2 regions of the Synechococcus sp. RS9907 genome follow, and region 2 is predicted to be linked to the other one. Evidence: predicted binding sites of a transcription regulator. Region 2 holds the regulator's gene; the other holds the start of a gene.
The links. The regulator HrcA, encoded in region 2, represses chaperone genes, less so after heat shock. The targets are predictions, from matches to a motif close to TTAGCACTCNNNNNNNNNGAGTGCTAA.
Positions count from the first base shown of each region.

Region 1: the regulator HrcA is predicted to act here: its motif matches at 3,683-3,709, upstream of groES (co-chaperone GroES).

Region 1 covers NZ_CP047944.1:2,009,389-2,016,432, reverse strand. Annotated here, with positions in the region: gene SynRS9907_RS11130 (aminopeptidase P N-terminal domain-containing protein) at 1-38, shown strand, start outside; gene SynRS9907_RS11125 (TIGR01548 family HAD-type hydrolase) at 80-802, opposite strand; gene SynRS9907_RS11120 (30S ribosomal protein PSRP-3) at 905-1,420, shown strand; gene atpC (ATP synthase F1 subunit epsilon) at 1,590-2,000, opposite strand; gene atpD (F0F1 ATP synthase subunit beta) at 2,075-3,538, opposite strand; gene groES (co-chaperone GroES) at 3,762-4,073, shown strand; gene groL (chaperonin GroEL) at 4,151-5,785, shown strand; gene SynRS9907_RS11095 (hypothetical protein) at 6,007-6,363, shown strand; gene SynRS9907_RS11090 (hypothetical protein) at 6,424-7,044, opposite strand, start outside.
Region 2 covers NZ_CP047944.1:2,327,524-2,334,567, forward strand. Annotated here, with positions in the region: gene SynRS9907_RS12680 (citrate synthase) at 1-1,100, opposite strand, end outside; gene sixA (phosphohistidine phosphatase SixA) at 1,117-1,602, opposite strand; gene SynRS9907_RS12690 (DUF3352 domain-containing protein) at 1,580-3,160, opposite strand; gene SynRS9907_RS12695 (rhodanese-like domain-containing protein) at 3,214-3,570, shown strand; gene hrcA (heat-inducible transcriptional repressor HrcA) at 3,570-4,544, shown strand; gene trpB (tryptophan synthase subunit beta) at 4,555-5,811, opposite strand; gene SynRS9907_RS12710 (translation initiation factor) at 5,910-6,236, shown strand; gene cysC (adenylyl-sulfate kinase) at 6,268-6,903, shown strand; gene SynRS9907_RS12720 (hypothetical protein) at 6,922-7,044, shown strand, end outside.

The DNA of each region.
Region 1 (7,044 bases), 320 kb from region 2:
CCGGCGCCCTCAAGAGCGTTGCTGCGATGGAGCGCTGATCGCCTCGATCAGCGGGGAGTTTCGCGGACCGCAGTTGCCCTTATCCCGCAGCTCCTTCCCAGTGCAAGACCGCTTCAGTGGTCGTCAGCACTTGATCGGCGCCCGCTTCCCGCAGCCGTTGCTCATAGATGTCGCGCGCCGCAGCCTGCTCTGGGGTTTGCAGGTGAGGCGGTGCCACCGCCAGGCTCACGAATGGTTGTTCCGGCCAGCGTTCCCGGGCCCGGATCACGGTGTTCACATCGGCCACGGTGTCGCCGAGATAGGCCACCTGAACTCCCTCGGCACTGGCCCCCAGTGCTTTGGCCAGGCGGATTAAGCCTGTCGGGTCCGGTTTGTCGGGGGCATCCCCCATCGCGATCAGGGGCGGGTCCTGGAGCCCCAGGCGCTGCTGAAGTACGAAGCGGGCTGAGGGTGGTTCAGCTCCACTCACAAATCCCCAGCGCAACTTGCGCTTCGACAGTGTGGTGAAAAAGCTGGCGTCCACCAGAAGAGGCTCATCACCGATGAAGCCCGTCCATTGGCTGGGGTCTCCATCCGGATCTCCGCCGAAGTAGAAGCCGCTGAACACATCGATCAGCGCGGCGCGATCCGGCAGCTCAGCACCATGACGCCGCAGCAGTTCAAGGCTGGCGTCCCAGTCGTTGTTCCAGGCTCCCTCAGCCTTCAACGCATCGATCACATCAGCGCTGGGCTGCCAACCGCAGTAGTGCTGCACAGTGCATTGAAGGGCCCGTCGATAGCTGCCCGCGACATCGCGGATCACACCATCGATGTCGAACAGCAGGATGGTTGGGGATCCCAGAACGTCTCATGGGGAGCGGCTGGTAGGTTAGTTGTTTGTATTTCTGTCTTGAGCGCTGACACCATGACGGTCACCGAAGGCGCTGCCCCTACCGACCAGGAGGTCGCGACTCCGTCCGCCGACGCGGCTGAAGGCGCCACCCAGGCAGCTGAAACCACTGAAAAGCCTGCAGCCAGCGAGGGTGAAGGCCGTCCTGTGCTGAAGGGCGCCGCCGCGGCTCTGGCCACGGCCACCATCGATGCTGATGGTGTTCCTTCCGGTTACACCCCCAAGGCCGATGAGGGCCGCTTCCTGCTGAAGATCCTCTGGCTTCCCGACAACGTGGCCCTTGCGGTTGATCAGATCGTTGGCGGTGGCCCCAGCCCCCTCACTTCCTACTTCTTCTGGCCCCGTGAGGATGCCTGGGAAAGCCTGAAGACCGAACTGGAAGGCAAGAGCTGGATCACCGACAACGAGCGGGTTGAAGTGCTCAACCAGGCCACTGAGGTGATCAACTACTGGCAGGAAGAGGGCAAAGGCAAGAGCCTCGACGAGGCCAAGGCCAAGTTCCCCGACGTCACCTTCTGCGGTACCGCCTGATTCCGCTTTTCAAGTTGATGATGCAAACCTGCCTTCGGGCAGGTTTTTTTATGCCTTCCCGTGGCTTGGCTGGTGTTGGGATGACGAAAGGACAAACCACACCACGAAAAAGGCCAGGGGCGGTAACCCCTGGCCTTTGGCGACGTCATCCTTGAAACAGGGGGATGAATCAGTCGGCGGTTTTGCTGGCCTGAAGGCGAGCGCGGGCTTCATTCAGCTGTTGCTGCGCCTTGAGTTTTTCCGGCGAAGCAGGTTGGCCTTCCATGCCAGCCACCACGGTGGAGGCCTTCTGGAAAGCGGCTTCGGCGGCAGCGGCATCGATGGAGCTGCCCAGTTCGGCCTTGTTCACCAGAACGGTGACTTCATCAGCATCCACTTCGGCAAAACCACCCATCAGAGCGATGGAGTTCCAGGCACCGTTGGCACGCACCCGCAGCACACCGATGTCGATGGCGGTGAGCAGGGAGATGTGGCCGGGCAGGATGCCGAGTTGACCGGTGGTACTGGGCAGGATCACCTCGTCGGCGCTGCCATCAAAGACGTTCTGGTCTGTTGCCAGCACGCGGAGGGTGAGGGACATGAACCTTGGTTCGAAAAGAGAACGGACTGTCGAGAAACACGTGATTGGGGGTGTGAATCACACCCCCGCAGGGATCACTTGGTTTCGGCGGCGATCTTCTCGGCCTTGGCTTTCACTTCCTCGATGTTGCCCACCAGGTAGAAGGCGGCTTCGGGGAGGCTGTCCAGCTCACCGGAAAGGATCTGGTTGAAACCAGCGATGGTCTCCTCCAGCTTCACGTACTTGCCGGGCATGCCGGTGAAGATTTCAGCCACGAAGAAAGGCTGGGAGAGGAACTTCTCCACCTTGCGGGCACGATCCACGGTGCGACGGTCGTCTTCCGACAGTTCGTCGAGACCCAGAATCGCGATGATGTCCTGCAGTTCCTTGTAGCGCTGCAGGGTGGACTGCACGGCGCGGGCGGTGCGGTAGTGCTCGTCACCCACCACAGCTGGCTGGAGCATGGTGCTGGTGGAATCCAGAGGATCCACAGCGGGGTAGATGCCCTTGGAGGCCAGGGCACGGTTCAGCACCGTGGTGGCGTCGAGGTGGGCAAAGGTGGTGGCCGGGGCGGGGTCGGTCAGGTCGTCAGCAGGCACGTAAACGGCCTGGATCGAGGTGATCGAACCTTCAACGGTGGACGCAACACGCTCCTGCAGGGCACCCACGTCGGTGCCCAGGGTGGGCTGGTAGCCCACAGCGGAAGGCATGCGGCCCAGAAGTGCGGACACCTCGGAACCGGCCTGCACGAAACGGAAGATGTTGTCCACGAACAGCAGCACGTCCTGCTTGTTCACGTCGCGGAAGTGCTCAGCCATGGTCAGAGCGGAGAGGCCCACGCGCATGCGGGCGCCGGGGGGCTCGTTCATTTGGCCGTAGCAGAGGGCCACCTTCGACTTGGACAGGTCGTCGGCGTTGATCACGCCGGATTCCTTGAATTCCTCGTAGAGGTCGTTGCCCTCACGGGTGCGCTCACCCACACCACCGAACACAGACACACCGCCGTGCTCCTTGGCGATGTTGTTGATCAGCTCCTGAATCAGCACGGTCTTGCCCACGCCGGCACCGCCGAACAGGCCGACCTTGCCGCCCTGGCGATAGGGAGCCAGCAGGTCGATCACCTTGATGCCGGTCTCGAACACCTTGGGCTTTGTCTCAAGCTCGGTGATGTTGGGGGCATCCCGGTGGATGGGAGCGGTGGCCGTAGTGTTGACGGGACCCTGCTCGTCGACGGGCTCGCCCAGCACGTTGAAGATGCGGCCGAGGGTGCCTTCACCAACGGGCACGGAGATCGGGGCACCGGTGTCAACGGCTTCCATGCCGCGCACCAAACCGTCGGTGCCACTCATGGCAACGGCACGAACCCGGTGATCACCCAGAAGCTGTTGAACCTCAGCGGTCAGGGCGACGTCGTCACCTGCGGGGTTTTTCCCCTCGATGCGCAGGGCGTTGTAGATCTTGGGCAGTTTCCCGGCGGGAAATTCCACGTCCAGAACCGGGCCGATCACCTGACGGATCACACCCTTGGTGCCAGCAGATGCAGGAGCAGAAGCGACCATAGGAAGGAGAGTTGCGGGAACAGGCGCTGCGCGCTCGGACCCATTCAGAGCGGCGCAACCATACCACCGCTGTGGTTGCACCCCCTCCGGTTCGGTCACCCGCACAGCTTGGGGTATGGCCCGGGGGGTGGTCGCTTGCATACGTTGGCACTCATCGGCATCGAGTGCCAACTCGCGTCGATGCGTGGCGCACTGCGCCCTGTCCCTGCTCCTGCAAGTACCCATGGCTGCTGTTTCTCTCAGCGTCTCGACCGTTAAACCCCTCGGCGACCGCGTGTTCGTCAAGGTCTCTGAATCCGAAGAGAAGACTGCCGGCGGCATCCTTCTGCCTGACACCGCCAAAGAAAAGCCCCAGGTGGGCGAAGTGGTTCAGGTGGGCCCCGGCAAGCGCAACGACGACGGCAGCCGTCAGGCTCCCGAAGTTGGTGTGGGCGACAAGGTGCTCTACAGCAAGTACGCCGGCACCGACATCAAGCTTGGCAGCGATGAATACGTGCTGCTGTCCGAGAAGGACATCCTGGCTGTCGTCAACTGAGATCAGCCCCGCTGCATTGCGGCTTGAGTCTCAACTCAGCCTCCCTTAACCATCCTCTTCATTAGGAACCGCCTTCCATGGCAAAGCGCATCATCTACAACGAGAACGCCCGTCGCGCGCTCGAAAAAGGCATCGACATCCTCTGCGAATCCGTTGCCGTGACCCTGGGCCCCAAGGGCCGCAATGTGGTGCTCGAGAAGAAGTTCGGTGCACCCCAGATCATCAATGACGGCGTCACCATCGCCAAGGAGATCGAGCTCGAAGACCACATCGAGAACACCGGTGTTGCTCTGATCCGTCAGGCCGCCTCCAAAACCAACGACGCTGCCGGTGACGGCACCACCACCGCCACCGTTCTGGCCCACGCCATGGTCAAGGCGGGTCTGCGCAACGTGGCTGCGGGTGCTAATGCCATCACCCTGAAGAAGGGCATCGACAAGGCGTCCGATTTCCTGGTCAGCAAGATCAAGGAAATGGCCAAGCCCATCGCTGACAGCAATGCCATCGCTCAGGTCGGCACCATCTCCGCTGGCAACGATGAAGAAGTCGGCAAGATGATTGCCGATGCCATGGACAAGGTTGGCAAGGAAGGTGTGATTTCCCTCGAAGAGGGCAAGTCCATGGAGACCGAACTCGAGGTCACCGAGGGCATGCGCTTCGATAAGGGCTACATCTCTCCTTATTTCGCCACCGACACCGAGCGGATGGAAGCCGTCCTCGACGAGCCTTACATCCTTCTCACCGACAAGAAGATCGGTCTGGTGCAGGATCTGGTGCCCGTGCTGGAGCAAATCGCCCGCACCGGCAAGCCTCTGCTGATCATTGCTGAGGACATCGAGAAGGAAGCCCTGGCCACTCTGGTGGTGAACCGTCTGCGCGGTGTGCTGAACGTGGCCGCTGTGAAGGCTCCTGGTTTTGGTGATCGCCGCAAGGCCATGTTGGAAGACATGGCTGTGCTCACCAACGGTCAGCTGATCACCGAAGATGCCGGTCTCAAGCTGGAGAACGCCAAGCTCGAGATGCTGGGAACCGCCCGTCGCATCACCATCAACAAGGACACCACCACCATCGTTGCCGAGGGCAATGAGGCTGCTGTCGGCGCCCGCTGCGAACAGATCAAGAAGCAGATGGACGAGACCGATTCCACCTACGACAAGGAGAAGCTGCAGGAACGCCTGGCCAAGCTGGCCGGTGGCGTGGCTGTGGTGAAGGTGGGTGCAGCCACCGAAACCGAGATGAAGGACAAGAAACTCCGTCTCGAGGACGCCATCAACGCCACCAAGGCGGCTGTTGAGGAAGGCATCGTTCCTGGCGGCGGCACAACCCTGGCTCACCTGGCTCCGGCCCTGGAGCAGTGGGCAGCCTCCAGCTTGTCCGGCGAGGAACTGATCGGCGCCAACATCGTGGCTGCTGCTCTCACCGCTCCGCTGATGCGCATCGCTGAAAATGCAGGTGCCAACGGCGCTGTTGTGGCAGAGAACGTCAAGGCTCGCGCTGGTGCCGAAGGCTTCAACGCTGCCTCCGGTGAGTACGTCGACATGCTGGCTGCCGGCATCGTCGACCCCGCCAAGGTGACCCGCTCCGGTTTGCAAAATGCCGCATCCATCGCTGGCATGGTGCTCACCACCGAGTGCATCGTGGCTGATCTGCCTGAGAAGAAGGAAGCAGCTCCTGCCGGCGGCGGCATGGGCGGCGGCGACTTCGACTACTGATCGACCTTCGGGTGGTCGGGAGGCCACCCGATCACCCGAACTCAAGTCATGCCAAGAGGTCCTGCGGGGCCTCTTTTTTGTGTTCGGATGCTGTCTTGTAAGAACTAGTTTTTACAAGACATATGGTGCCTGGGGGTCGGCGTTGGTTGCCGGCCATGAAGGATGTGAGGTGCGGAGAGGCGCCGGCTAGTGTCTTACTATGGATTGATCTGTCGGGACAAATGCCCCAGCGCCCCGGAGCTTTTGCCGCCCAGTTCGCTCCTGAGACGCTGCGGCGTTTCAAGGCCCTTTGCCGACAGCAAGACAAGGCCTACTCCAAGGTGTTGGAGCGTCTTGCCTTGTTGTACGTCGAAACGGATGGAGGCATTCTTTCCCCGGCCAGCACGGCTTCTGTTCCCTCAAAAGGCGTCCAAAAAAGGCAAGTTCAGGTTGAATCTTTGCAAAACAAGCTGTTGGAGGATCTGTTGAAGCGGGTTGAAATCCTTGAAAAGAAGGAAACAAAAACGTTGTACGAGCTTGATCGGGTCTACAAGGAGCTTGCCTTTTTTAAATCGGGTTTAAAAGTGCCAGAGATTTAATTTGTTTTCATGAAAAATTTGAGCCGTTGGTGAGTTTGCGGTTCGCCATTGCATTGCTCTTTAATCGCGCAACTCCAGCATTTCTTTGATCATGTTGATTACAATTTGAACCTTGATGCTGTAGCTGATTAAACCACTGCCTAATCTCTCCTTCCCTTTGCCTTTTGTAAATAGATTTCCAACATCTTTTACGAAAGATTTGTCTACTGATTTCACGGTTGTATTGTTAATTCCTGTAGGGAAAACACAATGCTTCTCATTTGAGTGAAGGATCCCTGGTTTTTTGCAAAACCGATGTGGAACGAGTTGCCCAGCACCGGCATTGGCGATGAAAAAATCAGCAGATTGACAGTACTGAATTTTTTTTCGATAGGTTTTTCCTATAAGGCTAACAACAGAAGTGTTTGGATGTAGCAAAAGTTTTTTCCGTATCGAATGAATTACTACAAGATCTTGTTCTATTGGTATTGATTTGGTTCCTTTTACTGTTTCGTATTTATTGTTTTCGTAGTTCGTGAATCCATCAATTAAAAAAATAAATGAATCGAACCAAGGCTTTAATTCTTCGACCAATGCGGGAAGAAACTCCTCTTGTTCGATCCAAATCCTTTTTTGACCGGAAATACCAAACCAAAGAGTAAGGGTATTGTTATTTCCTGATATTTTCTTGATATCTTTAAT
Region 2 (7,044 bases):
TTCGCCCCGAGCTGTTCCCGCCAATGGGCCAACCAGCCGGCGACCCTGGCAATGGCGAAGACCGGCGTGAACAGATCCCTGGGAATGCCGAGCTTCCGGTACACAAGGCCCGAATAGAAATCCACGTTGGGGTAGATGCCTTTGGGGCCGAGGCGCGACGCAGCTTCCTCTTCGATGGCTCGGGCCACGTCGTAGAGGTCGTCGTGACCGAAGCTGGCAAACATCTCTTCCACCAGCGACTGCAGGATCACCGCACGGGGATCTTTCACCTTGTATTCCCGGTGGCCGAAGCCCATGATTTTGCGCTTGGCCGCGATGGCCTCATCCAGGAAAGCGCCGGCGTTCTCAGGGCTCCCCACCTGCTCGAGCATGGCGAGAACGTCTTCATTGGCGCCGCCATGGAGTGGACCCGCCAGGGTGCCGACGGCTGAAGCCACCACGGCGTAGGGGTCGGTGAGGGTGCTGGCGGTGACCCGGGCACTGAAGGTGCTGGCATTGAGGCTGTGCTCGGCATGGAGCATCAGACAGCGGTCAAAAATCCGCGCCGCCAGGGGATCCGGCTCCCGCTCCGTGAGCATGTAGAGGAAGTTGGCGGAGTAGGCCAGATCATCCCGAGGCTGAATCGGATCCTGGCCTTTGCGGATCAGCTGAAACGCCGCCACCATCGTGGGGATCTTGGCGATCAGCCGCACCACTGCGTCGTAGATGTACTGCGGGTCGTCGATCGCCCGGCGGGAATAGAACAGACCCAGGGACGCTGCACTCGACTGCAGGGCATCCATGGGATGACCGCTGGCCGGGAAGCACTTCATCATGTCCCGCACCCGGAAGCTGACCCGCCGGTGCATCTGCACCGCGTGTTCAAACTCCGCCAGTTGGTCGCGGCTGGGCAGCTCTCCCCAGATCAGCAGGTAAGCCGTTTCCAGGAAGCTGCTGTTGGCCGCCAGATCCTGCATCGGGTAGCCGCGATAGGTGAGCAGCCCCTTCTCCCCGTCGATGTCGCAGATCGCCGACTGGGTTGCCGGCACGCCATCAAGCCCCGGACGCAGTTCGATTCCGGTCCGCGCATGGCGCAGGTCTCCTGTCTGCTGCTGAGCCAAGGGCCGATCGCCTCTCTCAGCAACTTAATTCGTCAATCAACAGGGCCGGTCGGAGCAAGGCCTTCAACTGCCACTGGCCCGCGGAACGACGCAGCTGGATCACGCCGGCTTTCTTCAGCACCAGGGCACCCTGGGGACACCCCAGAAGACCGCAGGCCAGATCGCCAAGGTCCGGCTCATGGCCCACCAGGCCGATGGCCCCATCGAACGGCGTGAGCACCGTTGCCAGGTCCCCTCCCGGCTCGAGTCGTTCGTCAAGCGCGAGCGTGGAGGCGAGCCCCGCCTCCAGCGCCAGTTCAGCCGTTTGCAGGGCCCGGCGGTAAGGACTGGTCAACAGCCGATCCAGGCGCAGACCCCGTTTCACCAGGGCCGCCATCACCAGCCGGGTGCGCTGACGGCCAGCGGCGGTCAGGGCACGATCCGGATGATCACGCCCTGCCTGGCGGGGTTCGGCGATGCCATGCCGCAACAGAACCAGGTCAGCCGAGTTCGAGCCGGGCATGCAAGGGAATCTCGGTACTGCCTTGCTCCTGACGATCAACGTCGACGGCCACCGCAAGGCCGCGGACCTGATCCTGAAGCGGCCGCCCCGCCATCACCTGCAGCAGGGCCCAGGGCCGCCATTGCCCCAACAGTGCACGGGCAGGCTCATCCGCCAGCAGGAGGGCCTGCGCCGGTTGGGCGGAGGCTGTGAGCTCCTGCCACTGGTTCAAGCGGGGCTGGAGAGCACGCCCGTTCTGGCGCTGCGCCAACGCCATCAGAGACTCGCCCCACCAGTTCAACGCAGACGAGCGCACCTGAGCCACAGCCAATTGAGCATCCACCCCCGGCTGGCGTCCCCGCTGGCGCACCAGCCGCGTCCACACGCTCAACGCCTCGCCATCCCCCTCCAGTTCAGAACGGGTCAGGCCCTGCTCCTGCAGACGCGCATCCACCACATCCCTGGAGGGGCTTTGCGGGCGGGTGGCCAGCAGCCAGCCCTGGGGTTGGTCCTGCCAAAGCAGAGGACCGTCATCGGCTCCCACAACAGCCTCTGCCGCCGGCTGGCCCGCCAAGTGCTTCTTCAGCCATGGAGCGAACCATTGGGCCAGCGGATGGCTTTCGCTGGGATCCAACAGACGGGATGGACTCTGCAGCTGAGCCAGCCAGCGGGCATGGCCTCCGGCCGACGCCGTCAGATCCGTGAGCCCAGGCCAGGGGGCGGAGTCAAGGGCTTGCCGGAAGCCGAGGCGCCCATCCACCGCCAGGGTTGAACCCTCCGGTCGCAGTGATGCCACGAGTCCGCTCAGATCGTCCCGCTGAGCCACCAGCTCGGGCACCTGCAACCAATGCTCGAGGGCGTGGGGAGATGCCGTGAGCAGAGCCACGCCTTCACCGAGCTCAGCCACCTGACGCTGCAGGCGTTGATCCCCCAGCTGATGCTGATCCGGGAGCTGAGAGACATCGAGGGCCTGCTCCAGCACGCCCCGGCCTGAGGCCACCAGCAGCAGATCATCGTCAATCAAGGCCGTGGCCAGGGGTTGGGGGTCATGCCCCACAAACGCCCCCTGGCCGCTGATCACACCGATTCCGCGGTAACTGCTGATCTGCAGGTCGGTGCCCGCCAGGCTGCGGGTCTGCCAGAACCGTTGCAGAAAGCGCCGGGCGCCGTCGTCATCCCGACTGGTCAAAGCCAACACCCAACCGGCGTTGGAGGCTCCATCGGTGAGGGTGAGACTGACCTCCTCACCAAGCCAGGGCTCCAGCTCAAGGGCGAACTGGAGGCCCGCCAAGGCAAAGACGCCTTCACGCCACTGCCGGGCACCATCACGGGCATCGCGGCGTTGAGAGGCAGGGGCCACGGCCTGGGCATAGGCCGGCAGCCGTCCTGGATCGGCCAGCCAATGGAGCGAGAGATCAGCATCCCGGGGCACGAACCGGGCCGCCCGAGGCAGATGCAACGGCTGCTCCGCCAGCTGCAGGGGGCTCTGGCGGTTCATGGTCCAGAGCAGGCCAACGGCCAGCAGAAGCAGCGACAGCAGCACAGCACCGGCAGCGCTGAGGAAGGGGCGGGCCTTCATGGGCCGGCGGTCTCGGGTCGCCTCATCTTTGTCCATCACCGCAGAATGGCGCCATGGGCCAATCCCAACAACCACAACCAATCCAAGCCTCTGAACTGCAGCAATGGCTGCAAAGCGAGCGTCCTTCTCCGCAACTGGTGGATGTGCGCGAGGAGGCTGAGCTTGCGATCGCCGCCTTCCCAGGTGCGGTGCTGCACCGCCCCCTGAGCCAATCCAATGCATGGCTTGGAACACTGCAGGCCGACCTCAACCCCGATCAACCCGTCGTGGTGGTCTGCCATGCCGGCGTGCGCAGTTACCACTTCGGCCTGTGGCTGCTGGACCAACCCTGGGGCCTGGAGGTGTGGAACCTTGAGGGAGGCATTGATGCCTGGAGCCTTCAGGTGGATCCCAGCGTTCCCCGCTACTGATGAGCAAGCCCCTGTCCCTTCGGCAAGAACAGGTGCTTCAGGCGACGGTGCACCACTACGTCGACACGATGGAACCGGTGGGCAGCCGCACCCTGGTGCAACGCTTCGGCATTCCCGCCAGCTCCGCCACCGTTCGCTCCGCCATGGGGGCGCTTGAGCGCCGAGGACTGCTGCATCAACCGCACACGTCCGCTGGACGCGTTCCCAGTCCGATGGGATACCGGCACTACGTGGACGCGTTGCTGCCGGAACCTGGCATCGCTGTTCAACACCTGGAACGGGAGCTCACCGGCCTCAGTCTTCGTTGGGCCGGTTTGGACGACCTGCTGATGCATCTGGCTCGGCGGCTGACGGATTTCACCGGTCTGATGAGCCTGATCACCCAACCGCAGCAGGAGAACCAGCAACTGGAGACGATCCGTCTGGTGCCCAGCGGTGATCGACTGCTGGTGATGCTGGTGGAAGCCAATGGCCGCGCCAGCCACCTCAACCTGCGTCTGCCCCACGGAGCTGAAGCTGAACTCACCGCGATGGAACGCTGGGCGTCGGCCCAGCTCGAGCAGGGCGAACTGAACTGGGACGCACTGCCCAGGCAGCTGCAACGCAGCGGTGCTGTGCTGCGCAGCGCCCTGGACCAGCCCACCCCCGCCAACTCCACACAGGTGGTGGTGCATGGCCTTTCCAGGCTGGTGAGCGAACCGGAATTTGAAAGCACCTCCAGCCTTCGGCCGCTGCTGGAACTGATCGATGACCAACCCGCCACCTTGATCAGCCGCGGTGAATCCGCACGGGTGTGGATCGGCGACGAACATCCGCAGCCAGCCCTGGAGGCCTGTGCCGTGGTTCAGGCGCCCTACCGCTGCAACGAGGGGCTCGGCCATGTAGCCCTGGTGGGGCCGATGCGGATGGCCTATGCCACGGCACGGGCTGCCGTACAGAGGGTGGCCCGCCACCTGGAATTACTGCTGGCCTGAAGCTGAAGCCTCAGAGCTGATCCCCCAGCTTCTCCGCCACGGTGTTGACGTCCTTGTCGCCGCGGCCAGAGCAGTTGATCACCACTTCGGTGCCATTGGCCAGGGTGGGGCAAAGCTGCTCAAGCCAGGCGAAGGCATGGGCGGTTTCCAGGGCTGGAATGATGCCCTCAAGCTCACTCACCAGGCGCAGGGCATCGAGGGCTTGTTGGTCGGTGACTGCGGCGTACTCGGCACGTCCGATCTCCCGCAGGTAGCTGTGCTCCGGCCCCACTCCGGGGTAATCGAGACCTGCGCTGATGGAATGGGCCTCCATCACCTGACCGTCGCCGTCCTGCAGCAGCAGGCTCATGGCGCCGTGCAGCACACCGGCACGACCCTCGGTGATCGTCGCGGCGTGGCGACCGCTGGCCACACCATCACCAGCGGCCTCAACACCGATCAGCCGCACAGACGTGTCCTGAACAAAGGGATGGAACAGGCCCATGGCATTGGAGCCACCGCCAACGCAGGCCATCAGCACGTCGGGCAGCCGGCCGAAGGCCTCCTGACACTGCTGCTTGGACTCTTCGCCGATCACAGCATGGAAATCCCGCACCAACATCGGATAGGGGTGCGGACCAGCGACGGATCCAAGGATGTAGTGGGTGGTCTCGACGTTGGTCACCCAATCGCGGATCGCTTCACTGGTGGCGTCCTTGAGGGTTGCGGTGCCGGCCGTCACCGGTTGCACCGTGGCGCCCAGTAGACGCATGCGGAAAACGTTGAGAGCTTGACGGCGCATGTCTTCAGCGCCCATGTAGATCACGCACTCCAGACCGAAGCGGGCACAGACCGTGGCCGTGGCGACGCCGTGCTGCCCCGCACCGGTCTCAGCAATGATCCGCTTCTTGCCCATGCGCAGGGCCAGCAGGGCCTGCCCCAGGGCGTTGTTGATCTTGTGGGCACCGGTGTGGTTCAGGTCTTCCCGCTTGAGCCAGATGCGGGGGCCACCGTCGGCACGGCGGTAGTGGGCGGTGAGACGCTCGGCCTCGTACAACGGTGTCGCCCGCCCGACGTAGTTTTTGAGCAAGCGGTTGAGCTCGGCGGTGAAGGCCGGATCGTTCCAGGCCTGAGCCGCCGCTTGCTCCAGTTCCGCCAAGGCCGGCATCAGGGTCTCGGGCACGTACTGGCCACCGAATCGCCCAAAGCGGCCATGGGCACCGGGACGCACCGCTGGCTGCAGGCTGGAGGGATCCGGAGTGCTGGCGTTGGGCAGGGTGCTGGTCACGGATCCACGGCGGAGCGTCGGCTCAGCGTAAGCAGCCGGTCACGCCATGGGTGCCGCATGGGCGGTCATCGACAATGAAATCCGCTTGCGACGGATGGATGGCGAAGGGAGGCTGGCAGGAATTCAGCAGTGCCGAAAGCCTGCAGCGACCGAGCGGCCCTGCGGCTGAGCCCACAGCCAAGGCGCAGCAAATGGTGCGGGTGCAGCCCACCCGCGGTGGCAAAGGGGGCAAAACCGTGACGGTGATCCGTGGGCTGGAGCTGGATGCTGCGGGCTTCAAGGCGCTGCTGAAGAAGCTCAAAACACGCATCGGCAGTGGCGGGACCGTCAAGGGCGGCATGATCGAACTACAAGGGGATCAGGTGGATCTGACGCTCGAGCTGCTCAACAAAGAGGGATACCGGCCGAAACGGGCAGGAGGGTAGGGGATAATTACCAACACTTCACGCTGAGGCCATGACCGCCAGTCAGACCTACGGAGAACTCACCAACAAGGGTGCGTCCACCAACATCGCCTGGCATGAGGCCTCCGTGGGCCGCGACGAGCGCTCAAAGCAACGCGGACATCGCAGCGCCATTCTTTGGTTCACCGGACTCTCTGGCTCCGGCAAGAGCACCCTGGCCAATGCCGTCAATGCAGCCCTGTTTGAACGAGGACTGGCCACCTACGTGCTGGATGGCGACAACATTCGCCATGGCCTCTGCAAAGACCTGGGCTTCTCCGATGCCGACCGAGAAGAAAATATCCGCCGAATTGGCGAAGTTGCCAAATTGTTTCTCGATGCCGGGGTGATCGTTCTAACCGCATTTGTCTCCCCTTTCCGTGCTGACCGGGACAAAGCCAGGCAGCTTGTGAGCGACGGAGACTTCCTCGAGGTGTTCTGCGCCGCCGATCTCGAGGTTTGCGAATCCCGCGACCCGAAAGGCCTTTACGCCAAGGCACGGGCAGGCCAGATCAAGGAATTCACAGGCATCTCCAGCCCCTACGAAGCACCGGAGAATCCAGAATTAAAAATCGATACAGGCAAGCAAGAGCTGGGGCAATCTGTAGAGCTCGTCATCAAAGCCCTACAAGAAAACAGCGTCATCTGACAGGAATCAAAATCAACAATGCTTGTATCTCTTGAACATCAGTTCGCCTTTTTCTCTAACCCGAAATGCGCCACAACAAGCATTGAAAAATATATCTCCAAATATTGCGAAATCAGCATTACCTCCACAAAGCTAGGCAAA